Regions from separate parts of the Micromonospora sp. NPDC049257 genome, predicted to be linked through region 1. Evidence: riboswitches for the same ligand, from Rfam matches in the RefSeq annotation. Region 1 holds a riboswitch; the other holds the start of a gene.

Region 1 (13,181 bases):
ACGAGCGCCGCATGTTGGACGTCGTCGGGCACGGCTCGATCGACGAGCTGATGGACGCGGCGATTCCCGAGGTGATCCGGTGGCACGGCTCCCTGGATCTGCCGGCGCCGGCCACGGAGCGGGAGGCGATCGCCGAGCTGCGCGCGTTGGCGTCCCGCAACACGGTCGCGGTGTCGATGATCGGCCTGGGTTACCACGGCACCCACACCCCGGCGGTGATCCGCCGCAACGTGTTGGAGAACCCGGCCTGGTACACGGCGTACACCCCGTACCAGCCGGAGATCAGTCAGGGCCGGTTGGAGGCGCTGCTGAACTTCCAGACGATGGTGACGGACCTGACGGGGTTGGCGACGGCGAACGCGTCGATGCTCGACGAGGCGACGGCGGCGGCGGAGGCGATGACGCTGGCGCGGCGGGCGTCGAAGAGCCGCAGCACGGTGTACGTGGTGGACGCGGACGCGTTGCCGCAGACCGTGGCGGTGCTCGCGGGTCGGGCCGAGCCGCTCGGTATCGAGGTGCGGGTGGTGGACCTGGCCGTGGAGGAGTTGCCGGCGGAGTTCTTCGGTCTGCACCTGCAGTACCCGGGGGCGTCGGGTGCGGTGCGTGACCATGCGCCGCTGGTCGATGCGGCGCACGCGGTGGGGGCGTTGGTGACGGTGGCGGCGGACCTGTTGGCGTTGACGGTGCTGCGGGCGCCGGGGCGCATCGGGGTGGACATCGCGGCGGGCACCACGCAGCGGTTCGGGGTGCCGATGGGTTTCGGTGGGCCGCACGCCGGTTACCTGGCGGTGCGGGCCGGGTTGGAGCGGATGCTGCCGGGTCGGCTGGTCGGGGTGTCCCGGGACGCGGCCGGTGAGCCGGCGTACCGGTTGGCGTTGCAGACGCGGGAGCAGCACATCCGGCGGGAGAAGGCGACCAGCAACATCTGCACCGCGCAGGTGTTGCTGGCGGTGATGGCCGGCATGTACGCCGTGTACCATGGGCCGGACGGGTTGCGGCGGATCGCCGACCGGACCCGGGGGATGGCGTTGCGGTTGGCGGCGGGGTTGCGCGCCGGTGGCGTCGAGGTCGTCGACGGGGTGTTCTTCGACACGGTGACGGCGGTGGTGCCGGGTGGGGCGGCGCGGGTGGTGGCGGCGGCGCGGGAGCGGGGGGTGAACCTGCGGCTGGTCGACGCCGACCGGGTGGGGGTGTCGTGTGACGAGACGACCACCGGGGCGCACCTGGCGGTGGTGTGGGAGGCGTTCGGGGTGGATCCGGTCGTCGGTGACGTGGAGGTGGCGTTGCCGGCGGGGTTGGCGCGGGACACCGACTTCCTGTCCCATCCGGTGTTCCGCAGTCACCATTCGGAGACGGCGATGCTGCGGTACCTGCGCCGGTTGGCGGACTTCGACTACGCCCTGGACCGGGGCATGATCCCGTTGGGGTCGTGCACGATGAAGCTGAACGCGACCACCGAGATGGAGCCGGTGACGTGGCCGGAGTTCGCGCATCTGCACCCGTTCGCCCCGGATGAGCAGACCGCCGGTTACCGGGAGCTGATCGGGCAGTTGGAGGGGTGGCTGGCGGAGGTCACCGGGTACGACGCGGTCAGTGTGCAGCCCAACGCCGGGTCGCAGGGGGAGTTGGCGGGGTTGTTGGCGATCCGCGCCTACCACCGGGACCGGGGTGACACCCACCGGGACGTGTGTCTGATCCCGTCGTCGGCGCACGGCACGAACGCCGCGTCGGCGGTGATGGCCGGGATGCGGGTGGTGGTGGTCGCCTGTGACGCCGATGGCAACGTCGACCTGGTCGACCTCGACGCGAAGATCGACAAGCATCGGGACGCTCTCGCGGCGATCATGGTGACGTACCCGTCGACGCACGGGGTGTACGAGACGGGCATCGCGTCGTTGTGCGCGAAGGTCCACGACGCCGGTGGTCAGGTGTACGTCGACGGGGCGAACCTCAACGCGTTGGTCGGGTTCGCCAAGCCGGGCCGGTTCGGCGCGGACGTGTCGCACCTGAACCTGCACAAGACGTTCTGCATTCCGCACGGTGGGGGCGGGCCGGGGGTGGGTCCGGTGGCGGTGCGGTCGCACCTGGCGGCGTACCTGCCGGGGGACCCGTCGGGTGCCCGGGTGCAGGGGGCGCCGGCGATCTCGGCGGCCCGGTACGGGTCGGCGGGGATCCTGCCGATCCCGTGGGCGTACCTGCGGATGATGGGCGCGGCGGGGCTGGCCCGGGCGACGGGGGTGGCGGTGCTGGCGGCGAACTACGTGGCGGTGCGGCTGCGGGAGCACTTCCCGGTGCTGTACGCCGGCAACAAGGGCCTGGTGGCGCACGAGTGCATCCTGGACCTGCGTCCGCTGTCGAAGGCGACCGGGGTCAGTGTCGACGACGTCGCGAAGCGGCTGATCGACTACGGGTTCCACGCGCCGACGATGTCGTTCCCGGTGGCGGGGACGCTGATGGTGGAGCCGACCGAGAGTGAGGACCTGGCCGAGTTGGACCGGTTCTGCGACGCGATGATCGCGATCCGGGCGGAGATCGACCAGGTGGCGTCGGGACAGTGGCCGGCCGGGGACAATCCGCTGGCCAACGCTCCGCACACCGCGGCGATGGTGTCGGCCGACGAGTGGCCGCATCCGTATCCGCGGTCGGTGGGGGCGTACCCGGGTGGGGTGGACCGGGCGGGGAAGTACTGGCCGCCGGTGCGGCGGGTCGACGGCGCGTACGGCGACCGGAACCTGATGTGTTCGTGCCCGGCGCCGGAGGCGTTCGAGGGTTGAGGCGCGGTGCCGGGGCGGCGGACGTGCCGCCCCGGTGCGGCGACCGGGGAGGGCGGCCCCTGTCGGGGGGCCAGCCTGCGATGATGTGGCTGGTGACGCCGACGGACCGTGATCGGTCAGGCGACGAGGGCGTGCCGGGCCGGCCCGCGGTGCGGGGCGATGGTGCTGCCGTCGGGAAGGAGTTCACCGGTGTCCTCGAAGACGATGACACCGTTGCAGAGCAGGCTCCAGCCCTGCTCAGGGAAGCAGGCGATGACCCGGGCGGCGTCCCGGTCGGTCGCTTCGGCGGAAGGGCAGGTGATCTGGTGCTGACACATCGGGTTCTCCGGACTGTGGGGGCACTGTGTCATGGTTCACATGACCAGTGACGCACAGTACCAAGGGACAGCGCACCGGATCGAGCAGCCTTCGGTCATGTTGCCCCGAAATCCGCTGAACGGATGAGCAGGAATGGGCCACCCGGCGTGGAAACGCTCCCAACGGTGCCGGTCGACGTACCGGGGGTGCCGGCGCGGTGCCGCAGCGTGCTCGTCGAACGTGACCGCTTCGAGTGGCGGATCACCGACGGTGGTGACCCGGCCGCGCAGATCGCCGGTTTCCTCGCCGCGCACGGCCTGCCCGGCGACGACCTGACCCGCCCGGCGACCCACCGCACCGACGGCCCCTGCGGCGCCGCCCTGTTCGTCTCCGCCGCCGCCGGCGCCCGGATGGTCGGCGCACCCACCGGCGCGGCCAGCCCGGCACCGGACCTGCCCGACGTCGCCGTCGTCGTCTACGACCACGGCACCCGCCGCCCGCCCCCGACCGGGCCGGTGCCGGGGCACCTGCGGGTCGGCCCCTGGCGGGACAGCTGGACCCCCGGGCAGCACGCCGACGCGGTGCGCACCGTCCGGGCCGCCATCGGCCGCGGCGACGTCTACCAGGTCAACGTCGTCGGCCACGCCGCCGCCACCTACACCGGTGACCCGCGGCCCGCGCTGGCCCGCCTCGCCGGCCTGCCCGGCGCCCGCTACGGCGGCACCCTGCACGGCGACCGTTGGACGATCGGCTGTGCCTCACCGGAGACCCTCGTCGCCGTGCACGCCGGCCGGGTCGTCACCCGCCCGATCAAGGGCACCCGCCCGGCCACCGCCGCCGGCCGCCGCGAGCTGCTCGCCTCCGCCAAGGAACGCGCCGAACACGTCATGATCGTCGACCTGGAACGCAACGACCTGGCCCGGATCGCCCGCACCGGTTCGGTGACCGTCGACGACCTGTTCACCGTGCGCCGCTGGTGCGACCTGTGGCAGGCCGAGTCGACCGTGTCCGCGGCCCTCGCCGACGGGATCGGCCTGGCTGACCTGCTGCGCGCCACCTGCCCCGGCGGGTCGGTCACCGGCGCCCCGAAACACGCCGCGCTGGCGTTGGTCGCCGCCGTCGAACCCGTCGGCCGGGGCGCCGGCATGGGCGGGTTCGGCTGGATCGGCCCCGACCACCTCGACCTGGGCCTGACCATCCGCACCGCCGCCGCCGACACCGACCGGTTGCACCTGTGGGCCGGCGGCGGCATCACCTGGGACAGTGACCCCGACGCCGAGGTCGCCGAGGCCGCCGCCAAGGCCGCCCCGGTGCGTGCCCTGCTCGCCGCCGACTGACCACCGCACCGGCCGCTATGGTGGCCGCATGCACGTCGAGTACAGCGGCACCGGCGACCCCGCCCGCAGCCTCGCCCTGCTCTGGCGCACCCGCGAACGCACCAGCCGCAGCGGCGACCTGGGCGTCGACCGGATCGTCCGGGCCGCCATCGACGTCGCCGACACCGACGGACTCGCCGCGCTGTCCATGCGTCGGGTCGCCGAACGTCTCGGCGTGGGCACCATGTCCCTCTACACCCACGTGCCGGGCAAGGGTGAACTGCTCGACCTCATGCTCGACACCGTGCACGGCGAGACCCCCCGACCGGCGGACGTCCCGGGCGGCTGGCGGGACCGCCTGGAACGCGTCGCCCGCGACAACTGGGCGCTGTACCTGCGCCACCCCTGGCTGTTGCAGGTCGCCACCACCCGCCCACCCCTGGGTCCGCAGGTCACCGCACGCTACGACCACGAACTACGTGCCGTCGAGGGCATCGGCCTGACCGACCTGGAGATGGACGCCGTGATCACCCTCGTCGACTCCTACGTCCACGGCGCGGTACGCGGCGCGGTGGAAGCCGCCCAGGCCACCGCCCGCACCGGCCTCACCGACGAACAGTGGTGGCACGCCCACGCCCCCTACCTGGAAAAGGTGATGGACCCGGCCCGTTTCCCCACCGCCGCCCGGGTCGGCGCCGCCGCCGGACAGGAGTACCAGGCCGCCACCGACCCGACCCGTGCCTTCGACTTCGGACTGGCCCGCATCCTCGACGGTATCGCCGCCCTGGTGGCCGACCGGTGCGCCGGTCCACCGCCGCCGGTGACCCCCCGATAGCCTTCCGGGCATGACCGTACGCCCGATCAGGATCATCGGTGACCCCGTCCTGCGCACCGCCTGCACCCCGGTGACCCGCTTCGACACCGCCCTGCAGCAGCTCGTCGACGACCTGATGGACACCCTCACCGGCGAACCGGGCCGGGCCGGTGTCGCCGCCCCGCAGATCGGCGTCGACGCCCAGGTGTTCGTCTACGACGCCGACGGCCACCGCGGCCACCTGATCAACCCCACCATCGAGTTGTCCGACGAGACCCAGGACGACGACGAGGGGTGCCTGTCCATTCCCGGGCTGTACTTCCCGACCCGCCGGGCCCTGCACGCCACCGTGCACGGCGTGGACCGGCACGGCGACCCGCTGACCATCTCCGGCAGCGGGTTCCTCGCCCGCGCCCTGCAACACGAGACCGACCACCTCGCCGGTCGGCTCTACGTCGACACCCTGCGCGGTGACATCCGCCGCAAGGCGCTGCGGGAGATCCGCGCCGGCCGGTTCGACTCACCGAGCCGCCACCGCTGACCGGCCGGCTCAACCCGCCCCGCTGGTCAGCGTGTACTCACCGAACCGTGCCACCGTGGTGAAACCGAGCCGCCCGTAGAGGCGTACCGCCGTGGTGTTGTCGGCCCGCACGTTCAACGTCACGTGATCGACGCTGTCGCGTAGCCGGGCGCACAGCGCGGCGACGACCGCCTGGGCCAACCCCCGACCCCGCGCCTGCGGGCGGGTGGTCACGTTGCCCACCGCGGCCACCCGGTAGGTCGGCGACCACACGTGCACCCCGGCCACCGCGACCAGCTCACCACCCGCACGTACCCCCAGGTAGTGGCCGGTGTCGAGCATCCGCGGGTCGAACCAGTTACCGGGGTACGCGTCGGCGTACAGGGCCCGCAGCGCCGGCAGGTCCGCCCCGGTCAGCACCTCACCCGAGGTGGCGACCCCGGCCAGCCGACCCGGGTCGGTCAACGCCATCCGCAGGTGCGCCCCCGCCGGGGTGATCACGTACCGGCCCGCGAGGACCTGTTCCAGCCCGGGGGACAGGTGCGCGTACAGCCGGGCGGGCAGCACCGGGGCCAGTTCGTCGAGCAGCGCCGCCGCCGGCCGGTCCTCTTCGGCGGCGAACAGCAGCAGCACCGGCTGTGCCGCCCCGTGGTAGAGCAACGCCACCTGCTCACCCCGACGGAACCACGACGTGTAGGGCCAGAAGAAGTCGTCCAGGTCACCCAACTGGTAGGCGTGCAGCACCGGATCGCGCCGCAGCAGCCCGGCCAGCACGGCACGGTCGTGTTCGGCGCGGACCGGCACCGCTCAGCAACGACCTGCGGGAAGGTTCTCGTCGGCCCAGCGGGCCAGCTCGTCCAGCGCCGGCAGCAGGGCGGCGCCCCGACCGGTCAGCTGGTAGCTGACCCCCAGCGGGGGGCCCTCCCGCACGGTGCGGCTGACCAGGTCGACCCGGGCCAGCTCACCGAGGCGGTCCGACAGCACCGACTCGCTGATCCCCGGCAGTGCCCGGGCCAGCTCGGCGAAGCCCGCCGGCCCCTGGGCGAGGGTGCCCAGGATCATGCCGTTCCACCGTTTGCCCAGGAACGCGAACGCCCGGGACAGCCCCCCGGGACAGGCGCGGGGCCCGTCGTCGATCGGGGAGCACGTCGTCATAAGCCCAGCATACGTGGTCCGTAACTCACCCTAGCCACTTCGAAAAAACTAGCTGCTACTGTGGTCGCAGCAATCGCCGATCCGACCGGAGGACACCATGACCGACGTACTGCCCAACCACCTGATCACCCTCGACCCGCAGGCCCAGGCCCAACTGTTCACCGAAGCCCGCACCGCCAACACCTTCACCGACACCCCCGTCAGCGACGAACAACTCCACGCGATCTTCGACCTCGCCAAGTACCCACCCACCGCCATGAACGTCCAACCCCTGCGGGTGCTGTTCGTCCGCCCCGGCGAAGGCCGCGACCGCCTCCTCACCCACGTCGCCGAAGGCAACCGCACCAAAACCGCCACCGCCCCCGTCGTCGCCGTCCTCGCCGCCGACACCAACTTCCACGAACACCTCGACACCGTCTTCCCCATCCGCCCCGGCATGCGCGAACACTTCGCCGCCGACCCCACCGTCCGCGACGGCATGGCCCGCTTCAACGCCGGCCTCCAGGTCGGCTACTTCCTGCTCGCCATCCGCGCCGCCGGCCTCGCCGCCGGACCCATGGGCGGATTCGACGCCACCGGCGTCGACAACGAATTCTTCACCGACACCGGCTGGAAGTCCCTGCTCCTGGTCAACATCGGACACCCCGGCCCCGACGCCTGGCACCCCCGCCTGCCCCGCCTCGACTACGACACCGTCGTCCGACACGCCTGAACCACCCCAGACCCACCAGTGGCTGGCCCGCCGAGCACCCACCCGCTCAGCCGGCCAGCCACTGGTCGTAACCCAACCGCACCACCAACGCCACCACCACCACCAGCAACACCACCCGCACGAACCCCGCACCCCGCCGCAACGCCATCCGCGCCCCCACCGCCGCCCCCGCCACGTTGCACACCGCCATCGCCAACCCCAACCACCACCACACGTGCCCCGTCACCGCGAACACCACCAACGCCCCCAGATTCGTCCCCGCGTTGACCACCTTCGCCATCGCCGAACCACCCAGAAAATCCGCCCCCACCAACACCGTGAACGCCACCACCAGGAACGTCCCCGTCCCCGGCCCGATCAACCCGTCGTACAACGCGATACCCACCCCCGCCACCCCCACCGCCGCCACCACCCGCACCCGGGTCCGCCGCGCCGGCACCGCCACCGTCCCCAACCGCGGCCGCAACACCACGAACAACGCCACCCCCACCAACACCACCAACACCACCGGCCGGTACGCCCCCGCCGGCACCACCCCCGCCAACGCCGCACCCACCCCCGCACACCCCACCGCCAACACCGCCGCCGGACCCGCCACCGCCCAATCGACCCGCGTGCGCCGCGCGAACGTCACCGCCGCCGTCGACGTACCCGCGATCGCCGCCAACTTGTTCGTCCCCAACGCCGTCGCCACCGGCACCCCCGGCGCCGCCACCAACAACGCCGGCAACAACAACAACCCACCCCCACCGACCACCGCATCCACCCACCCCGCCAGGGCAGCCGCAGCCAGCAGAGTCGTCAACGACACAGGATCCACGGCCGGCCATTCTCCCCACCCCACCCGGCCACCCGCCCGCTCAAGTGGCCCACCTCACCGCCCACGTCGCCGCCGCAGCCACACCCCCACCACACCCAACGCCACGAACACCAACACCGAACAACACAACAACTTGATCATTCGGTAACTGTGCCACGGACGTAGGGTGCACAGGTGCGCCTGGCGACCTTCAACCTGCTACACGGCCGCTCCCTGACCGACGGGCTCGTCGACCCCGCCCGGCTCACCGCCGCCGTCCACGCCCTCGACGCCGACATCCTCGCCCTCCAGGAAGTCGACCGCGACCAGTCCCGCAGCGGCCACCACGACCTCACCACCCTCGCCGCCCAGGCCCTCGACGCCCCCGAACACCGCTTCGCCGCCGCCGTCGTCGGCACCCCCGGCGAACACTTCCGCCCCCTACGCCACGACGACGACGGCCACGGCGAACCCTGCTACGGCATCGGCCTGATCAGCCGCCACCGGGTCCGCAGCTGGCACGTCACCCGCCTCAACCCCGCACCCGTCCGCTCACCCATCTACGTCCCCGGCCCCGGCGGCGGCCTCATCCTCCTGCGCGACGAACCCCGCGTCGTCCTCGCCGCCGTCCTCGACACCCCCCACGGCCCCCTCACCGTCGCCGCCACCCACCTGTCCTTCGTCCCCGGCTGGAACGCCCACCAACTCCGCCGCGCCGTCCGCGCCCTACGCGCCCTACCCGCCCCCCGCATCCTCCTCGGCGACCTCAACCTCCCCGCCGGCCCCGCCCGCCTCCTCACCGGCTGGCAACCCCTGGCCCGCCGCCCCACCTACCCCGCCACCGCACCCCGCGTGCAACTCGACCACATCCTCGCCGACCCCCACGACCGGCACCTCCTACCCCCCGTCACCGCCACCGACAACCCACGCTCCACCATCTCCGACCACCGCCCCCTCGTCGTCGACCTCGGCTGACCCACCACCGGTCACCCCCGACCCGCAGCCCGCTGCGCCGCCCGCAACGCATTACGGAACAGCATCGCCACCGTCGTCGGACCCACCCCACCCACCCGAGGCGTGATCGCCCCCGCCACCCGCGCACACGCCTCGTCCACATCCGGCAACAACCGGCGACCCGCATACCGCACCCCACCACCCACCACCACCGCACCCGGACGCACATGCTCCGGCCGCACGATCCCCGGCACCCCCACCGCCGCCACCAGAATCTCCGCCCGCCGCGTGTACCGCGGCCAGTCCGCCACCCCCGTGTGCACCACCGTCACCGCCGCATTCGCCGTCGGCCGCTTCTGCGCCAACAACATCGCCAACGGACGACCCAACGTCGCACCCCGACCCAGCACCACCACCTCCCGCCCCGCCACCGGCACCCCGTGGAACGCCAACAACGCCTCGATCCCCGCCGGCGTACACGGCAACGGCCCCGGCAACCCCAACGCCAACCGGCCCATGTTCACCGGATGCATCCCGTCCACGTCGGAATCCGGATCCAACACCTCCAACGCCCGGTCGTAATCCAGATGCCCCGGAACCGGATGCTGCACCAACACCGCATGCACCCCGGCATCGTCGTTGAGATCCCGCAACACCCGATGCAGATCCGCCTGCGTCGCCGACCCCGGCAACCGCACATGCGGCGACGCGAAACCCAACTCCGCCGCCTGCCGGGACTTGATCCGGATATACCCGACACTCGCGTCGTCGTCACCGACCAGCACCGTCGCCAACGACGGCACCACCCCGACCGCCCGCAACGCCGCCACCCCCTCGGCGACCTCGGCGAGAATCCGCTCCGCCACCGGCCCACCCGGCAACAACCGGGCCGTACCAGACGTGGGGGAGGGGCAAGAGGAAACAGACATGGCGCACCTCGACCACGAAGGCCCAGGCGGTCGACCTCCGCGACGAGCTCCCCGATGGTTGACCCATCCCCGTGCCGCCAGTCGCATCCACCCCCACCATGCCACACCCCACCGCCCACCGGGCCCCGCCACCCCACACGCGCCGGGCCCGGCCGCCACACGACGACCGGGCCCCACTGACCGACCTGCTACGAGACCGTGATCTGCGCGACCCCACCAGCCGGATTGCTGATGATGCCGACCATCGACCGACGACACGACCCGATGACCGGATCGTTCGCACACCCCGGGGCGCTGTAGTCCACCGCCACCACCTGGATCCGGTGATTGGCCACCGTCGGCGAGTAGTTGAACGGCGAACCCACCGGACAGCTGCTGCCACTCCACTGCGAACCCAACAGACCCAGATCCGTCCAGACACCCCCGGCGTCCATGTCGTTGATCCAGATGCGCAGCGGCCGCCGGTCGTTGTGACAGTTGTACGTCAACAACGTCCGCACCCCCGTCGCCCCCGAATCCGGCGGCGTGACCATCGCATCACCCGACCAGATCAGGTTGACCCCCCACGGCCGGCTGCCATACACCACATAGTCGTTACGGCTGCGATTGAACAACGCCTGACCACCCGCCGTGGTGATCACGTTCCACTCGTAGACCGCAGTGGCCGACCAGACCAGGTCGATGCCCCAGCTCTGCGCACCCCACCGCAGGTAACCCCCGCCCGGAACCCGCAACGCCACCTTCGTGGTGTTCGTGATCGGCGCGTTCGTCGGCAGACCCTCCCCGTACACCTCCCACCGCGAATTCGGCCAGTCGGTCCAGTTCAGATTGATGCCGTAGTCGCGCTCCGCGTACCGCAGCGCCTTGAGACCATTGCTCTGGTTACGCATCGGGCCGTACCCACCACTCCACGTCGGCAGGCCCTCCCAGTCGACGACCGCACTCGGCGGCGTCGCCAACACACCCGACCCCGCCGACACCGGGACCGCTGACACACCCGACCCCGCCGACACCGGGACCGCTGACACACCCGACCCGGCCGACGCCGGCACCGCACCGGTCAACCCGGCGAGGACCACCGCCACCAGCAGGCAGAGCACTCTGTGAACACGGGACATGTCTCCTCCGAATCAGGACACCAGCACGGACACCCCTAACGGCGTTCCACCCCGTGCCACCCCGTTCCGGCCCCCTCAGTACGCCGCACCCACCTCCTCCGGCGCCCCCCGCGCAATCGCCGCCAGCAACGCCACACTGCCCCGCAACGTCTCCACATCCGGCGACGACGTCGACAACCGCACCGCATCCGGCACCGGCACCCCCACCACCGCATAGTCGGCCGCCGGACTGATCACCACCCGCTGCCGGGCCGCAGCCGACACGAACGCCCCCGTCGACCACCCACCCGGCAACCGCCACCACACGTGGTACGACCGAGGATCAGCACGCACGTCGAACCCGGCCAGCACCTCCGCCACCACCGCCTGCCGCAACCGCGCGTCCTGCTGCTTGAGCCGCACGATCCGCTGCGCCGTACCATCAGCCAACACCGCCGTCGCACACGCCAACGCCACACCCGGCACCCCCCACGTACCGGAACGCACCGCCGCCGCGACCCGCCCGGCCAACCCCGCCGGACACACCAGCAACCCCAGATTGAGCCCCGCACCCACCCGCTTGGACAAACTGTCCACCAGGATCGTCTGCTCCGGAGCATGCGCGGCCAACGGCAACTCCTCGTCGTGCAGAAACGAATTGATCCGATCCTCGATCGCGACCAGACCCAACCGCGCGAGCCGCCCACCCAACTCGATGCGCCGCGCCGCCGACATCGTCACCCCCAACGGGTTGTGCAACGTGGGCTGAAGGTAGACCGCCGCGAGCGGCGCCCGACGATGCGCCTGCTCCAACGCCGACGCACTCAACCCCTCCCCATCCATACCGATCGGCACCAACGTCACACCGTGCCGCGCCGCGATCGTCTTCACCACCGGATACGTCAACTCCTCCACCCCGAGCCGCTGCCCCGGCGCCACCAACGCCACCATGGCCGCCGCGATCGCCTGCCGCCCACTACCGGTGAACAACAACCGCTCAGAGTCCACCACCCACCCCGGCCGGGACAGGAAGGACGCACCGACCCGCCGCGACTCCCGCGACCCGGTCACCGGCACCGGATGCATCGCCGCCTCCAGGCCCGCCGGTGCCAACACCCGCCCCAACGCCCGCGCCACCATCGACGACTGCCCCGGCAACACCGGAAAGTTGGCCTCCAGATCGACCAGGTCCGCGTCCCCCGACCGCACCGAGAAATCCACCACGAACGTGCCCCGACCCACCGCCCCGGCCACCAGACCCCGCCGCGCGAGCTCCTGATAGACCCGGGCCGCCGTCGACACCGCCATCCCGTGACGCCGGGCGAACTCCCGCTGGGGCAGCAGCCGCTGCCCCGGCCGCATCCGCCCGGACCGGATATCAGCCGCCACCGCATCGGCCACCAGCCGGAAATCGTCCCGCACCGTCACCCCTCACCTCCACCGAACCCTGCCCGCACCGCGCCCCCGCAACACCTCCGAGCAATCCGACCACAACCTCGGTGCAATCAACAGACACCCAGCCACGCAAAACCCCCCAATGTCGGATTCCCGGCCGCGAACGCAGTTGACGCCACCAACCAAACCGATGCGAGACTCACCTCAATCACCCCATTGACTCGGTTCATTGAGAGGTGTGACCCGTGAGGACACCCACCACATCCACCCACCCCACCGAACTGCTACGCCGCGCCACCGATGCCCTGTGGACCGACGGCGACCTCACCACCAGCCGCATCCACTTCGACGCCGCCTACCGCGCCGCAGAAGCCACCGGCGACCACCACACCCGCACCCTCGCCGTCACCGGCATGGGC
Region 2 (15,864 bases), on a different contig from region 1:
CGGGACACCGTGCTGGGCGGCGTGCCGGTCGCCCGGGACGAGAACGTGCTGCTGATCATCGCCGGGGCCAACCGGGACCCGCGCCGGTTTCCCGAGCCGGACCGGTTCGACCCGCGCCGCGACGGCCCCCCGTCGCTGGCTTTCGGCGTCGGCCCGCACTTCTGCCTCGGCGCGGCCGTGTCCCGCCTGGAGGGCCGCATCGGCCTGCCCCGGCTGTTCGCCCGGTTCCCCGGGCTCGCGGTCAGCCAGCGGCCCGACTACAGCGGGAGCCTGTTCCTGCGCGGCATCGACAAGCTCTTCGTCACCACCGGCGGATAGGAGCCGATCCCATGTCCCTCGATCCCCAGGTGGTGGCCTACCGGGCCGCGCGGGCCGCCGCCGGCACCCCACCGCTGTACACCCAGACCCTCGCCGAGGCCCGCGCCGCCGACCTCGCCGCGATCCGGGCCGGCGGCGGCGACGTCGAGCCGGTCCACGAGGTACGCGACACGACCGTGCCCGGCCCCGCCGGGGACCTGCGGGTCCGGGTGCACCGGCCGGCCGGCGACGGCCCGCTGCCCACTCTGGTCTACTTCTTCGGTGGTGGTTGGACGCTGGGCAGTGTGGAGACCGCCGACGGGATCTGCCGCCGGCTGGCCAACGCCACCCCCTGCCAGGTGGTGACGGCCGGGTACCGGCTGGCCCCGGAGCACCCGTTCCCGGCGGCGGTGCTGGACTGCCACGCCGCCACCCGTTGGCTGGCCGAGCACGCCGCCGACCTCGGGGTGGACCCGGAGCGACTGGTCGTGGGCGGGGACAGCGCCGGTGGCAACCTGGCAGCGGCGGTGACCCTGCTGGCCCGCGCCGAGGGCGGCCCCCGGCTGGCCGGGCAGCTGCTGGTCTATCCGAACACCGACCAGCGGGCCGACCGCCCGCGCCCCGGCCGGGGCACCGACCCGGCAACCGCCGTCGACCCGGCAACCGCCGTCGACCCGGCAACCGCCGCCGACCCCCGGGCCGCCGCCGACGAGCAGGACCCGCTGCTGTTCAACCGGCACTCCGTCGACTGGTACCGGGGTCACTACCTGGCCGACCCGGCGGACGCGGCCGACCCGCTGGCCTCGCCGTTGCTCGCCGACGACCTGTCCGGCCTGCCGCCGGCCCTGGTGGTCACCGCCGAACACGACCCGCTGTGCGACGAGGGGGAGCGGTACGCGCAGCGGCTGCGCGAGGCCGGCGTGCCGGTGCGGGCCACCCGCTACTCCGGCATGATCCACGGCTTCTTCGCCATGCCCGGTGTCTTCGACGCCGGTCGGCGTGCCCAGGACGAGGCCGCCGCCTTCCTCCGGGAGGTCTTCGGGCTGCCCACCCCGGCGGCGGACGCCCCGGCCGCCGCCACGGTCGGGGACGCTCGGTGACGGAGCACCCCGGCACCGCCGGGTCGGCCACCGCCGGGTCGGATTCCGTCGGCTCGGCACTCGTCGGCTCGGCCGGTGCCGGGTCGGAGTCCGTCGGGTCGGTCGGTGCCGGGTCAGCCACCGCCGGCCAGGCGGACCGGCCGCCGGTCAGCCTGGCGGACTTCGCCGACCTGGCCCGGGCGACCCTTCCAACCGGGGTCTGGGACTTCGTCGACGGGGGCAGCGGCATCGAGACCACCCTCACCGCCAACCGGGCCGCCCTGGACCGGGTCGCCGTGCTACCCCGGGTGCTGACCGGGGTGGAGCGGCCCCGCACCGACACAGAGCTGCTCGGGCGGGAACAGGCGATGCCGGTGGCGGTCGCGCCGATGGCGTACCAACGGTTGCTGCATCCCGACGGCGAACCGGCGCTCGCGGCGGCGGCCGGCGCAGCGGGGGTGCCCTACGTGCTGAGCACGTTGAGCAGCACCCCGATCGAACAGGTCGTCGCCGCCACCGACGGGCCCGTCTGGTTCCAGCTCTACTGGCTACGCGACCGGGGCCTGGTCGCCGATCTGCTCGACCGGGCACAGGCTGCCGGCTGTGCCGCGCTGATGGTCACCGTCGACGTGCCGGCGCTCGGCCGGCGGCTGCGCGACGTGCGTAACGGCTTCGCGTTGCCGCCGGAGGTGACCGCCGCCAACCTGCCTGCCGGCCGCGACGACCTGGCCCACACCGGCACGCCCGGGGTGTCCGCCATCGCCGCGCACACCGAAGCCGCCTTCGCCCCCGCGCTGACCTGGGCGGACCTGGCCTGGCTGCGGGAGCGCACCCGGCTGCCGCTGCTGGTCAAGGGGATCCTCGACCCGCGTGACGCGGTCCGCGCCGCCGACGTCGGCGTGGACGCCGTGGTGGTCTCCAACCACGGCGGCCGGCAGCTCGACGGTGCACCGGCCACCGCCACCATGCTGCCCGAGGTGGTCGCGGCCATCGGCGAGCGGATCGAGGTGCTGTTGGACAGCGGGGTACGGTCCGGCACGGACGTGCTGCGCGCGCTCGCCCTCGGCGCGACCGGGGTGCTGCTCGGCCGCCCGATGCTGTGGGCGCTCGCGGCCGGTGGCCGGGCCGGCGCGCGGGCCGCCCTCGACCTGCTCGCCGTCGAGTTGCGCGACGCGCTGACCCTGACCGGCTGCGCCGACCCGGGGCAGGCCCGGCGGCTGCGTACCCTGACCGGAGGCTGACCCGTTGGAGCATCTGGTGGACCTGGACCTGGCGACCCTGCACCCGGCGGTCGACGACCCGGCGCTGAACTCGATGAACTTCCTCAACGAGGTCTCCCAGCACTGGCCCGACGCGGTGTCGCTGGCCGCCGGGCGACCCTACGAGGAGTTCTTCGACGACGACGCGCCGGGCCGCTGGCTGGACCGGTTCCGCCGGCACCTCGCCGACGACCTCGGGCAGAGCCCCGACCAGGTCCGCCGCACCCTGTTCCAGTACGGCCGGACCAAGGGGATCATCCACCATCTGATCGCCCGCAACCTCGCCGTCGACGAGGACGTCCACGTCGACGACGAGGCGGTGGTGGTGACCGTCGGCTGCCAGGAGGCGATGCTGCTGGTGCTGCGGGCGTTACGGGCCGGCCCGACCGACGTGCTGCTCGCCGTCGCCCCGACGTACGTGGGGCTGACCGGCGCGGCCCGGCTGGTGGACCTGCCGGTGCGCCCGGTCGCCGCCGGCCCGACCGGAATCGACCTGGCCGACCTGCGGGCCCAGGTGCGTCGGGCGCGCGACGAGGGGTTGCGGCCCCGGGCCTGCTACGTGATGCCCGACTTCGCCAACCCGTCCGGCACCAGCATCCCGGTGGCCGACCGGCGGCGGTTGCTCGGCCTGGCCGTCGAGGAGGACCTGCTGCTGATCGAGGACAACCCGTACGGCCTCTTCCCGGCCGGGGACGCCGACCGGGTGCCGACGCTCAAGGCGCTCGACACCCGACGCCGGGTGGTCTACCTCGGCTCGTTCGCCAAGACGGTGCTCCCCGGGGCCCGGATCGGCTATCTGGTGGCCGACCAGCGGGTCGGCGGGCTCGACGGTGCGGTGGGGTTGTTCGCCGACCAGCTCGCCAAGATCAAGAGCATGGTCTCGGTGAACACGTCGCCGCTGGCCCAGGCCGTGATCGGCGGGGCGTTGCTGGAGCACGCCTGCTCACTGGTGACCGCGAACCGGCGGGAACGGGCGGCGTACACCCGCAACCGGGACCACCTGCTGGCCGGCCTGCGGCGACGTTTCCCGGCCGGCTCGCCGGTGCGCTGGAACGCGCCGGCCGGTGGCTTCTTCGTGGTGGTCACCGTGCCGTTCCCGGTCGACGACGCGCTGCTGCGGCGCTCCGCGCAGCGGTACGGTGTGCTCTGGACGCCGATGGCGCACTTCTACGACGACGGCCGCCCGGTCGACGCGCTGCGACTGTCGGTCAGCGCCGTCACCCCGGAGCAGATCGACCTCGGGCTGGACCGGTTGGCCGCCCTGATCACCGACGAACTGACCGGCCTCCGCTGACCGCGCGGTTGCCGTGCTCCGGCCGACCCGGTCACCGCGCCGACCGGCACCGCGTGTCATCGAACCGCCACCTCCCGTGCTGTGCGACGGATGGGCCGGTGGCCATAATGGACGCATGATCGCTTGGGAGTACGCCCTGTTGGTCCGCCGCTACCAGGGGCAGGGACGCCAGTTCCACGTCTCGTTCGTCTGGTACGGCCCGGACGGCTCACGCACCGACGTCACGGCCTACGGCGACACCGCCATCGCCCACCTCAACCGGGTCGGTCGGGAGGGCTGGGAGTTGGTCTCCGCCGCCGAGGACGTCAACAACATCCAGGGCAGCACCGAAGTCCACCGCTACCACCTCAAGCGCCCCCTCCCCTGACCCCCACCCCTGCCCGCCCGTCCCCGCCCCCGCCTCCGCCCCCGGTCTCCCGGTTGATCAAGAGGTTTTGGTCACCAGAACCACCTTTCCTGACCTAAACCTCTTGATCACCCCAGCAGCCCAACCCGGCCTCACCCCCACCCTCCGGCTGTCCCTGGTCGGGGTCGGCACGGTGGTGGGGCCGGCACGGTGGTGAGGGTCGGTGATCAAGAGGTTTGGGTCACTGATGAGGGCTTTCGTGACCTAAACCTCTTGATCACCGCGAGGGAGCGGGGCGGGGCGGGGTGCCGGAATGGCGGGGCCGGGCCGGGCTTACAGTCAGCCCAGGTTGATGGTGGGGTAGAGGGGGTGGGCGGCGAGGAGGTCGGTGGCCTGCTTGCTGATCTTGTCGGCGACCGCCGGGTCGAGGACGTACTTGGCCTTGGACGGGGTGCCGTCGGCGTTGGCGCCCGGCGTGGTCTGGCTGAGCACGGTGTGGATCAGCTCGGCGGTGACGTCCATCTCGGCGGTGCCCAGACCCCGGGTGGTCAGCGCCGGGGTGCCGATCCGGATGCCGGAGGTGTACCAGGCGCCGTTGCGGTCCTGCGGGACGGCGTTGCGGTTGGTCACGATGCCCGAGTCGAGCAGCGCCTGCTCGGCCTGCCGGCCGGTGAGACCGTAGCCTGATACGTCGAGCAGCACCAGGTGGTTGTCGGTGCCGCCGGTGACCAGGGTGGTGCCCCGGCGCAGCAGCCCTTCGGCGAGGGCTTGGGCGTTGTCGACGATCCGCTGGGCGTAGTCGGCGAAGTCGGGCCGGCGGGCCTCGGCCAGCGCGACCGCCTTGGCCGCCATCACGTGCGGCAGCGGACCGCCGAGCACCATCGGGCAGCCCCGGTCGACCTGGTCGGCCAGCTCCGGGCCGGAGAGCACCATGCCGCCGCGCGGCCCGCGCAGCGACTTGTGGGTGGTGGTGGTGACGATGTGCGCGTGCGGCACCGGGTCGAAGTCTCCGGTGAAGACCTTGCCGGCGACCAGGCCGGCGAAGTGCGCCATGTCGACCATGAAGGTGGCCCCGACCGAGTCGGCGATCTCCCGCATGATCCGGAAGTTCACCTTCCGGGGGTACGCCGAGTAGCCGGCGACCAGGATCAGCGGCTTGAACTCCCGGGCGGCCTCGGCGACCCGGTCATAGTCGATCAGGCCGGTGGCCGGGTCGGTGCCGTAGCTGCGCTGGTCGAACATCTTGCCGGAGATGTTGGGTCGGAAACCGTGGGTGAGGTGCCCGCCGGCGTCCAGCGACATGCCCAGCATCCGCTGGTTGCCCAGCTCGCGGCGCAGCGCGAACCAGTCCGCCTCGGTCAGGTCGTTGACCTGGCGTACCTGGGCCTTCTTGAGGGCGGGGGACTCGACCCGGTCGGCCAGGATCGCCCAGAAGGCGACCAGGTTGGCGTCGATGCCGGAGTGCGGCTGCACGTAGGCGTGGGAGGCCCCGAACAGCGCCTTGGCGTGTTCGGCGGCGAGCGCTTCGACGGTGTCGACGTTCTGGCAGCCGGCGTAGAAGCGACGGCCGACGGTGCCCTCGGCGTACTTGTCGCTGAACCAGTTGCCCATGGTGAGCAGGGTCGCCGGGGAGGCGTAGTTCTCGCTGGCGATCAGCTTCAGCGACTCACGCTGGTCGGTCAGCTCCGCGCCGATCGCGTCGGCCACCCGGGGTTCGACCGCCCGGATCACCTCGAGCGCGCTGAGGAAAGCGGTGGATTCGGCGTTGCGCGACATGCGACCTCCAGGTGACGTGCGGAAGGCCCAGGCGCTCGGCGTGCGTCCTCATGACGGGGCCGCTTCCCGATGGTGCTCCATCCCCACGCGCCAGTCACGGCCCACCGACGATCCTACCGGGTGCCGTTCGGGCTGCCCGTGCGTACCTGCCGGTGCCGGGCAGCCGGCCGGGTTCTCCGATCGTGCGGAGCTCCGGTGCCCCGGTACCGGCTCGGTCGGCCGGCCACCGCCTTTGCGGTGGCCGTTGCGGTGGCCCCACGCCGGGCGGTCGGCTGCGTACGATCGGCGGATGCTGGGGGAGGACACCGAGGGCAGTCTGGTCGCGATCAGCGATCTGCACATCGGGTACGCGGAGAATCGTGCCCTGGTCGAGGCGCTGCGGCCCACCTCGCCACGGGACTGGCTGATCGTCGCCGGTGACGTGGCGGACACCGTGGCCGACATCGAGTGGGCGCTCGGCACGCTCGCCGAACGCTTCGACACCGTCATCTGGGCACCCGGCAACCACGAGCTGTGGACCCCGCCGGCCGACCCGGTGACCCTGCGCGGGGTGGACCGCTACGACCTGCTGGTGCGACGGTGCCGGGAGTTGGGTGTGGTCACCCCGGAGGACGACTACCGGGTGTGGCGGGGGCCGGGCGGTCCGGCGCTGGTCGCCCCGCTGTTCCTGCTCTACGACTACAGCTGGCGACCGCCGGGGTTCGACACCCGGGAGGCCGCGCTGGCCGAGGCGTACCGGACGGGGATCGTCTGCACCGACGAGTTCCTGCTGCATCCCGACCCGTATCCGAGCCGGCAGGAGTGGTGTGCGGCCCGGCTGGAGGAGACCGCCCGCCGGTTGGCCGCCCGCGATCCGGCGCTGCCCACCGTGCTGGTCAACCACTGGCCGTTGGACCGCCACCCGACCGATGTGCTGCGCTATCCGATCTTTGCCCAGTGGTGCGGGACGGAGGCCACCGCCGACTGGCACCGCCGGTTCGCCGCCACCACGGTGGTCTACGGGCACCTGCACATTCCGCGTACCACCTGGAAGGACGGGGTGCGGTTCGAGGAGGTCTCGGTGGGTTATCCCCGGGAGTGGCGGCAGCGCAGTGTGGCCCCCGGCCGGGTACGGCAGATCCTGCCCGCGCCGACGGGCGCACCGGTGACCCTCTGGTGAACCACCGGCTCAGCCGGCGTCGAGGCGGGTGACCAGCGAGTCGGTCATCGTGCCGAGGCGGCGGGCGGCGGCCGGGTCGAGCGTCGTGGTCGACAGCGGAACGGGTCTGCCCCGGTCGTTGGCGGTCAGGGCATCCGACGGTGGGTTGTCGATCCACGCCACGACGGGGCGGATCGACTTCCCGACCGGCCTGGCGACGACCGACGCCGCCCGGATCACCCCACGGATCGCCGCCGGCATGGTGGACAGGTCGCCGCTGCGGGTGAAGCCGGGGTGGTAGAGCACATACCGTGCCCGCGAGCCGGACCGCGCCGCGAAGTCCACCCCGAGCAGGTCGTTCGCCCGGCCGGCCTGCAACTGTGCGTCGACCATGCCGTACTTCCGGGTGAGCTGGAGGTCGTCCCAGTGGATCGATCCCCGGGTGATGCCGACCCCCACGACGTTGACGATCACCGGCTGTTCGGCGGCGTCCAGTTGGTCGCGTAGACCGTGACTGAGCAGGTAACGGCTCAGGTAGTAGAGCGCGAAGGTCTGCTCCAGGCCCTCGTCGGTGACCACCCGCCGGGGTACCGGCCGGTTGGCGAACAGTGCCAGGGCGTCCACCTTCGGCCACCGTCGCCTGATGGTGTCGACGACCCTGCGGGTCTCCGCCACCGAGCGCAGATCCGCCCGGAGGAAGTGCACCCGGCCGGAGAGCGCCCGCACGGCCTGCCCCTTCGCCGGGTTGCTGCCGATGGCGACGACCTCGTCGCCACGGCGGATCCGGGCTTCGAGCGTCGCCCGGCCCATGCCGTCGGTGCCGCCGCTGATGACCGTGACGCGCATGCCGCCCCTCCCTGCCGCTGCCGGCCGGTGACCCCGTCAGGCACCGGACGTCGACCGTGGATCGCGGACGGCACAATCCTCTTCGGGCTCGGCGACCGAGGGAAGAAGGCACTTTCATGTCCGTACCGCACACGGAGGTTCGTTCCCTGGTGGCGGCGGTCCTGCCGACGCCCGTGCCGGCCGACGAGTACGAGCACTGCCCGGTCACCGAGGTGCTGCGGCTACTCAGCGACAAGTGGTCGATGCTGGTGCTGACCCTGCTGGGCCGCCGGCCGTACCGGTTCAACGAGCTGCACCGCACCATCGACGGCATCAGCCAGCGGATGCTGACCCGCACGTTGCGGGGCCTGGAGGGGGCCGGCCTGGTGCTGCGGGACGTCCATCCCACCGTCCCGCCCAGCGTCGAGTACCGCCTCACGCCGCTCGGGCAGAGCCTGCTCGGTCCGCTGTCCGGCCTCGCCGACTGGGCGGTCCGCCACGGGCCCGAGCTGGCCGCCGCCCGGCACCGGGCCACCGTCCCCGCGTCGTCCCTGCCGCACCGCACGGGTCTCTGACCGGACCCACGCGGGCCCTCGCTGACCGCCCCGGCGGGACCGAGCGGGGCCCGACCAGCCGGCCGGGCCCCTTGACGTACTCCGGTGCGGGTGTTGCCGGTCGGGTCAGGCGGTGGTGGCGTGCCGGGCGCTCTTGATCGCCTTCGGGTCACTGGGCGAGCGGGGCGCGTCCGGGCGCAGCGCGATCATCCGCTCGCCGATCTCCTGGAGCTGGTTGCGGCCGAGCGCCTCCCGCACCTTGGGGAACCACTCCTGCTCCTCCTCCTCGACGTGGTGCTCGACGTTCTCGATCAGCACCGTGGTCTTGGCGACGAAGTGGTCGTCGGAGGCGTCCATCGCGGCCAGTTCGGCGCAGAGCACGTCGGCGACGTGGTGCTCCTCGTACGACTCCAGGATGTCGTCCTCCAGGTCCGGCAGGAGCTTGCGGACCTGCGGGTACATCACCTCGTTCTCGAGGTAGGTGTGGGTGGTGAGGGCTGCCACGATCTCGTCGACCACCTTGCGGCGGCGACTGGCCGGTCCCTCCTGCGCCTTTTCGAACTCGCGGAAGAGGCGGCGCATCTCCTTGTGGTCCTCTTTGAGCAGGACGATGGCGTCGGTGGACACCGGCAGACCTCCTTGATCGGCTGACGGCCATCCCGGTACCCCTGGGTGAGCTGCGGAAACGGATCGCGGTCGACGAATGTCCGGCAACCTCAGACGGTGGCGACGGTGTGCGGTATCTCGTCGAGCAGGTCGCGGGCGAGGAACCCGATCCGGCCGAACAGCACCACCTGACCGGCCGCGAGCCGGATCCCGGGCGCACGGTCGGTGCGGTCGACCGGAGTCCTCCGCCCGGCGGCCCGCCCGGTCCCCGCCGGGTCTGGGTGGAGGTGGACCGTGATCGGTGAGTCGATATCCTGCCCGGGTGGACGGCGAACGGCTGGCGGCATCACTCACCGGGCGGCTGGCCGGGCTGGAGTTCGTCGACCTGGGCACCGACGAGGTGACCGCGCTGATCATCGACGCCGTGCTGGTCTGGGCCGCCGAGCAGGGCTGGCGCTCATACCGTCGGGCGGCGAGCGTGCTGCCGCTGCCGCCGCCGATGACGGACCGCCACTCGGTAGTGGACGTGGCGTGTGCCCGCCGCGACGGCCCGCCGGTGGTCGTCGAGGTTGACCACACCGACCGGCGGCGTACCTGGGAGAAGCTCGCGGCGGAGGCCGACGCCGGCCGGGTCGCCCTCTGGGTGCGCTGGGGTCCGGGGCGGTTCGCCGTGCCACCGGCCCCGATCCACCTGGTCACCTGCGAGGTGGCCCGGCGGGCCGGGCCGGTGGGCGCGGGTCGCCGGCACCGCCGGACCCCGGGGCCGGCCCGCCCGGCACCCGCGCACTCCACCCACGGCGTCGACCCGGTGGTCGAGCCGTTGCCGCTGCCGCCCGTGGAACCCGGTTCCTGACCCGGCGGGCCTACTCGAAGCGGGTCGGGTCGCCCGCGCCGTAGCGGACGATCTCCGGCTCGTCGGCGGAGAAGTCGACCACGGTGGTGGGTAGGGTGCCGCACTCGCCGGAGTCGATCACCGCGTCGATCGCGTGGTCGAGCCGTTCCTTGATTTCCCAGCCCTGGGTCATCGGTTCCGTCTCGCCGGGCAGCAGCAGGGTGCTCGACACCAACGGTTCACCCAGCGCCGCCAGCAGCGCCTGCGCGACCGGATGGTCGGGGATGCGTACCCCGACGGTCTTCTTCCTGGGGTGCAGCAGCCGGCGCGGCACCTCCTTGGTCGCGGGCAGGATGAAGGTGTAGCTGCCCGGGGTGGCCGCCTTCAGCGACCGGAACACCGCGTTGTTGATGTGCACGAACTGGCCGAGCTGCGCGAAGTCCCGGCACACCAGGGTGAAGTGGTGCTTGCTGTCCAGGTGCCGGATCTCCCGGATCCGGTCGAGGCCGTCCCGGTTGCCCAGCTGGCAGCCGAGCGCGAAGCACGAGTCGGTCGGATAGGCGATCAGGCCGTCGCCGCGCAGCAGGTCGACCACCCGGGCGATCGTCCGTGGCTGCGGGTTCTCCGGGTGTACGTCGAGATAGATCGCCATGGCGGCGAGCCTAGTGGGGGAGTGGCGGCGGTCGCCGGTGAGCCCGGAGCACGTCGCGCGCCCAGGTCAGCATGTGGCAGCCGCCGTCGCGGCACTGGAAGCAACGGCGCAGGGGTGGCGGCCCGTCCGGTGCCTCGTGGTGCTGCGCCACCACCCGCTGCGCGGTCCAGATGACCAGGGCGGGCGTGACCGGTCCGTCGTCCATCGGCATGGGACCCCTCCGGGTACGGGCAGATCCGGGCACCGATCCCCGATCAGGTACCCGGACCGCTACCGGCAGCCCAGATGACTGATCGTCACGAGCTGCCACTTACGGTAGTGGTGTACAAGCATGAACGTCTAGGGACGTAGCTAAAGAACCTGCCTCGTCTTGGCTCGATTAGTTTCTTGCCATGATCGATCCAGACGGCCCGGTGCCGGTCTACCGCCAGGTGGCAAACATCTTGGCTGGTCGGATCAGCAACGGTGACCTCGCGGCGCATCGACCGATTCCGAGCGAAGCGGCGATCGTGCAGGAGTTCGGGGTGGCCCGGGGGACCGCCCGGCGTGCCGTCGCGGAGCTTCGCGAGCGTGGGCTGGTCTACACCGTGCCGCAGCGCGGCACCTACGTCGGGCAACCCGAGGCGTAGCCCTCCGCGTATCGCTGCGATCCGGTGAGCCGGCTCCGGGTGTCGGGGGTGGCCGTTACCGTGTGAGCGTGGCGACGGCGGCCGAGGAGATCCAGGTGGGGGAGCGGCTGGTCCGCGTCTCCAGCCCCGACAAGCCCTACTTTCCCGAGCGCGGGCTGACCAAGCGGGACGTGGTCGGCTACTTCCTCGCCGTCGGCGACGGCATCCTGCGTGCCCTGCGGGACCGGCCGACGATGCTGGAGCGCTGGCCGCGCGGCGTGTTCGAGGGGGCGAAGATCGGCACCCGGCAGGACAACCGGGGTGACGCCTTCTATCAGAAACGGCTCCCGGCCGGCGCTCCCGACTGGGTGCGCACCGCACACCTCACCTTCCCCAGCGGCCGTACCGCCGACGAGGTCGCGCCGGGCGAGCTGGCGGTGGTGATCTGGGCGGCCAACCTCGGCACCCTGCGGTTCCATCCCTGGCCGGTGACGGCGGCCGACGTGGAGCGCCCCGATCAGCTCCGGATCGACCTGGACCCGATGCCGGGGGTCGGCTTCGACCAGGTGGTGCCGGTGGCGCACGAGGTCCGGGCCTTCCTCGCCGAGCTGGGCATGGTCGGCTACCCCAAGACCACGGGCGGGCGCGGCCTGCACGTCTATCTGTCCATCGAGCCCCGGTGGAGCTTCGGCGAGTGCCGACGCGCGGTGCTCGCCCTGGGCCACGAGTTGGGGCGTCGGCTGCCCGACCTGGTCACCACCACCTGGTGGCGCGAGCAGCGGGACCGGCCGGTCTTCATCGACTACAACCAGATGGCCCGCGACCACACCGTCACGTCGGCGTACTCGATCCGGCCCACCCCGGCGGCGCTGGTGTCGGCCCCTCTGGACTGGGCGGAGCTGGACGACGCCCGCCCGGAGGACTTCGACGTGCTGACCATGCCGGCCCGGTTCGCCGAGCGCGGCGACCCGCACGCCGGCCTGGACGGCGACCGCTACTCCCTGGAGCCGCTGCTGGCCCTGGCCGACCGCGCCGGCCTGGCCGCCCCACCCGAACGCTGACCAACCGCGCCGGGCCGTCACTCAGGCCCAGGGGCTGCCGGCCCCGTCGAACTCGTCGAAGACCAGCCAGGTGCGGGTGGACAGCACCCCGGCGATGCCCTGCACCCGGCTGAGCACCACGTCCCGCAGGGTGGCGTTGTCCGGCGCGCGGACCAGCGCCAACACGTCGTGTTCCCCGCTGAGCAGCGCCACGTGCTCGATGTAGCGCACCCGGGCCAGCTCTGCCGACACCTCCCGCCAGGTGTTCTGCTGGATGGTCAACGAGATGTACGCCGAGGTGCCCAGCCCGGCCGGCTCGGGTGCCACCCGGGCCCGGAACCCGGTGATCACCCCGTCGCGCAGCAGCCGCTCCACCCGGGCGTACGCGTTGGTGCGCGACACGTGCACCCGTTCGGCGAGGGTGCGCATGGACAGCCGGCCGTCCCGGGTGAGTTCGTCGAGGACCCGTCGGTCCACCTCGTCCAGCGGCGTGACCGAACGTCCCGTTGCGCCCGGTGGGCCCGGCGGCGGGGTGGTCTGCTGGCTCATCAGATACTCCTCGGTAGGCCAATCGTCCCGCGTTCACCGGGAATGTTGAGTCAATCATCCAACGGCTGGAGCATAGGGCCACCACACGTCCAGGAGGTCCCCGCCGTGACGACCACACCCCAGGCGGTCCGCAGGGCATCCCCGCGTACCCGTCGACCGGCCACCCCGGTCGCCCCCGACCCCACCGCCGGCCTGCTCCCGCAGACCGCGCCGGTCCGGTTGCTCGACCCCGACGGCACCCCGTTGCCGCCCCGCGCCGACCTGCCCGAACCGCCGGTCGAGACGCTGCGCGAGATGTACCGGCGGATGGTCGTCGGCCGGCGCTTCGACGCACAGTCCACCGCCCTGACCAAGCAGGGCCGGCTCGCCGTCTACCCGTCCTCGCGCGGCCAGGAGGCGTGCCAGGTCGGCGCGGTGCTGGCGCTGCGCGACGACGACTGGGTGTTCCCCACCTACCGGGAGTCGATGGCGCTGACCGCCCGGGGCATCGACCCGGTCGAGGTGCTCACCCTGCTGCGCGGCGACTGGCACTGCGGGTACGACCCGACGGTGGTGCACACCGCGCCGCAGTGCACCCCGCTGGCGACCCAGTGCGTGCACGCCGCCGGCCTGGCCTACGGCGAGTCCTACCAGGGGCGGGACACGGTCGCGCTGGCCTTCATCGGCGACGGCGCGACCAGTGAGGGCGACTTCCACGAGGGGCTCAACTTCGCCGCCGTGTTCAAGGCCCCGGTCGTCTACTTCGTGCAGAACAACAAGTACGCGATCAGCGTGCCGCTGTCCCGGCAGACGGCCGCGCCGAGCCTGGCCTACAAGGGCGTCGGCTACGGGGTGCCCAGCGAGCAGGTCGACGGCAACGACCCCGTCGCCGTCCTGGCGGTGCTCACCCGGGCGGTGGCGCACGCCCGCGCCGGGCACGGGCCGTACCTGGTGGAGGCGCACACCTACCGGATGGAGGCGCACACCAACGCCGACGACGCCAGCCGCTACCGGGACCCCGACGAGGTCGAGGCGTGGCGGGACCGCGACCCGGTGGCCCGGCTGGAGGCGTACCTGCGCAGCCGGGGCGAGCTGGACGACGCGGTGGTCGCACAGATCGCCGCCGAGGCCGAGGCGTACGCCGCCGACCTGCGGGACCGGATGCACGCCCAGCCGACCGTCGACCCGCTGAGCCTGTTCGAGCACGTCTACGCCGAACCGACCCCGCAACTGGTCGAGCAGCGCGAGATGGTCCGGGCCGAGCTGGCCGCCGACGCGGAGGGGGACGCCTGATGGCCACCATGACCATGGCGAAGGCGCTCAACGCCGCGCTGGCCGACGCGATGCTCGACGACGAGCGGGTGCTCGTCTTCGGCGAGGACGTGGGACAGCTCGGCGGGGTCTTCCGGATCACCGACGGGTTGCAGGCCCGGTTCGGTGACAAGCGCTGCTTCGACACCCCGCTCGCCGAGGCCGGCATCGTCGGCTTCGCCGTCGGCCTGGCCATGTCCGGGCTGCGGCCGGTGGTGGAGATGCAGTTCGACGCGTTCGCCTACCCGGCGTTCGAGCAGATCGCCTCGCACGTGGCGAAGCTGCGCAACCGCACCCGGGGCGCGTTGAGCGTGCCGATGGTCATCCGGGTGCCGTACGCCGGTGGCATCGGTGGGGTGGAGCACCACTGCGACTCGTCCGAGGCGTACTACGCGCACACCCCCGGCCTGAAGGTGGTCACCCCGGCGACGGTGGAGGACGCGTACTCGCTGCTGCGGGAGGCGATCGCCGATCCGGACCCGGTGGTGTTCCTGGAGCCGAAGAAGCTCTACTTCGCCAGCGGCGAGGCTGAACTGCCCGCCCGTACCGCCCCGTTTGGCCGAGCCGTGGTGCGCCGTCCCGGCACCGACGCCACCCTGGTCGCGTACGGCCCGGCGGTGCCGGTGGCGCTGGAGGCCGCCGAGGCCGCCCGGGAGGACGGCTGGGACCTGGAGGTCGTCGACGTACGCACCATCGTGCCGTTCGACGACGCCACCGTCACCGCCTCGGTGCGCCGTACCGGCAGGTGCGTGGTGATCACCGAGGCGCAGGGCTTCGCCGGGGTCGGCGCGGAGATCGCCGCCCGGGTGCAGGAGCGCTGCTTCCACGCCCTGCACGCCCCGGTGCTGCGGGTCGCCGGGCTGGACATCCCCTACCCGGCGCCGATGCTGGAGCACACCCACCTGCCCGGGGTGGACCGGGTCCTCGACACCGTGGCCCGCCTGCAGTGGGACGACCGGCCCGATCCGCGCTGGCTGGCCCAGGGGAGCGCGGCGTGAGCGCCCGTACCGCCACCGGCACCCGGGTCTTCCTCCTGCCCGACCTCGGTGAGGGGCTGAGCGAGGCCGAGATCGTCGAGTGGAAGGTCGCCGTCGGTGACGTGGTCACCGTGGACCAGAGCGTGGTGGAGGTGGAGACCGCCAAGGCCGTGGTCGACGTGCCCTGCCCGTACGCCGGGCGGGTGGTCGCCCTGCACGGCGCGGCCGGTGAGACGCGCCCGGTCGGTCAGCCGCTGATCACCGTCGCGCCGGCCGACGGCGGCGACGAGCCCGCCGGGCACGCCACCTACCGCGAGGAGGAACGGGCCGGCTCCGGCAACGTCCTGATCGGGTACGGCACCGGCCACGGCGGCACCCGGCGGCGGCGACGCCCCCGGCTGACCCTGGCCCCGGAGCCGGCCGCCGCGCCCGTCGCGGAGCCGGCCGTCGGGCCCGTCCCCGTTGGCACCGTCGGCCCGTCGTCCGCGCCGAGGGTCCCGGCCGGCGCGGGGACGGACACCCCGGCCACCGGGGTGTCCACCGACGGCGTCGTCCCGCCGGCCGGAGGCGGCACCGCGCCGGCCGGCGGGACGGCCCCCCTGGTCATCTCGCCGATCGTGCGCCGGCTCGCCCGCGAGCACGGGGTCGACCTGGCCGGGCTGCGGGGCACCGGCCCCGGCGGCGTGATCCGCCGCAGCGACGTGGAGGCCGCCCTGACCACCGCGCCGCAGCGGCACACCGG

The links. Region 1 has a riboswitch for ZMP and ZTP ahead of AB0K25_RS21960 (tetrahydrofolate dehydrogenase/cyclohydrolase catalytic domain-containing protein). Riboswitches for the same ligand answer to the same signal wherever they lie in the genome.
Region 2: it holds a riboswitch for ZMP and ZTP, as region 1 does, so the genes downstream of both, AB0K25_RS18705 (glycine hydroxymethyltransferase) here and AB0K25_RS21960 (tetrahydrofolate dehydrogenase/cyclohydrolase catalytic domain-containing protein) in region 1, are expected to answer to the same signal.

What each region holds. Positions count from the first base shown of each region.
Region 1 is NZ_JBFAQU010000016.1:40,901-54,081, reverse strand. It holds gene gcvP (aminomethyl-transferring glycine dehydrogenase) at 1-2,774, shown strand, start outside; gene AB0K25_RS22005 (DUF5999 family protein) at 2,891-3,091, opposite strand; gene AB0K25_RS22000 (chorismate-binding protein) at 3,215-4,408, shown strand; gene AB0K25_RS21995 (TetR/AcrR family transcriptional regulator) at 4,437-5,222, shown strand; gene def (peptide deformylase) at 5,233-5,742, shown strand; gene AB0K25_RS21985 (GNAT family N-acetyltransferase) at 5,752-6,525, opposite strand; gene AB0K25_RS21980 (helix-turn-helix domain-containing protein) at 6,529-6,876, opposite strand; gene AB0K25_RS21975 (malonic semialdehyde reductase) at 6,974-7,588, shown strand; gene AB0K25_RS21970 (TSUP family transporter) at 7,635-8,393, opposite strand; gene AB0K25_RS21965 (endonuclease/exonuclease/phosphatase family protein) at 8,583-9,362, shown strand; gene AB0K25_RS21960 (tetrahydrofolate dehydrogenase/cyclohydrolase catalytic domain-containing protein) at 9,374-10,270, opposite strand; ZMP/ZTP riboswitch at 10,284-10,365, opposite strand; gene AB0K25_RS21955 (hypothetical protein) at 10,459-11,388, opposite strand; gene AB0K25_RS21950 (PLP-dependent aminotransferase family protein) at 11,464-12,789, opposite strand; gene AB0K25_RS21945 (hypothetical protein) at 13,008-13,181, shown strand, end outside.
Region 2 is NZ_JBFAQU010000012.1:4,135-19,998, reverse strand. It holds gene AB0K25_RS18730 (cytochrome P450) at 1-318, shown strand, start outside; gene AB0K25_RS18725 (alpha/beta hydrolase) at 330-1,397, shown strand; gene AB0K25_RS18720 (alpha-hydroxy acid oxidase) at 1,550-2,617, shown strand; gene AB0K25_RS18715 (PLP-dependent aminotransferase family protein) at 2,622-3,929, shown strand; gene AB0K25_RS18710 (hypothetical protein) at 4,045-4,296, shown strand; gene AB0K25_RS18705 (glycine hydroxymethyltransferase) at 4,615-6,051, opposite strand; ZMP/ZTP riboswitch at 6,070-6,159, opposite strand; gene AB0K25_RS18700 (metallophosphoesterase) at 6,341-7,210, shown strand; gene AB0K25_RS18695 (SDR family NAD(P)-dependent oxidoreductase) at 7,220-8,035, opposite strand; gene AB0K25_RS18690 (helix-turn-helix domain-containing protein) at 8,152-8,589, shown strand; gene AB0K25_RS18685 (hemerythrin domain-containing protein) at 8,695-9,195, opposite strand; gene AB0K25_RS18680 (hypothetical protein) at 9,497-10,027, shown strand; gene AB0K25_RS18675 (L-threonylcarbamoyladenylate synthase) at 10,038-10,658, opposite strand; gene AB0K25_RS18670 (hypothetical protein) at 10,669-10,863, opposite strand; gene AB0K25_RS18665 (winged helix-turn-helix domain-containing protein) at 11,051-11,287, shown strand; gene AB0K25_RS18660 (DNA primase small subunit domain-containing protein) at 11,356-12,327, shown strand; gene AB0K25_RS18655 (Lrp/AsnC family transcriptional regulator) at 12,349-12,855, opposite strand; gene pdhA (pyruvate dehydrogenase (acetyl-transferring) E1 component subunit alpha) at 12,928-14,127, shown strand; gene AB0K25_RS18645 (alpha-ketoacid dehydrogenase subunit beta) at 14,127-15,143, shown strand; gene AB0K25_RS18640 (dihydrolipoamide acetyltransferase family protein) at 15,140-15,864, shown strand, end outside.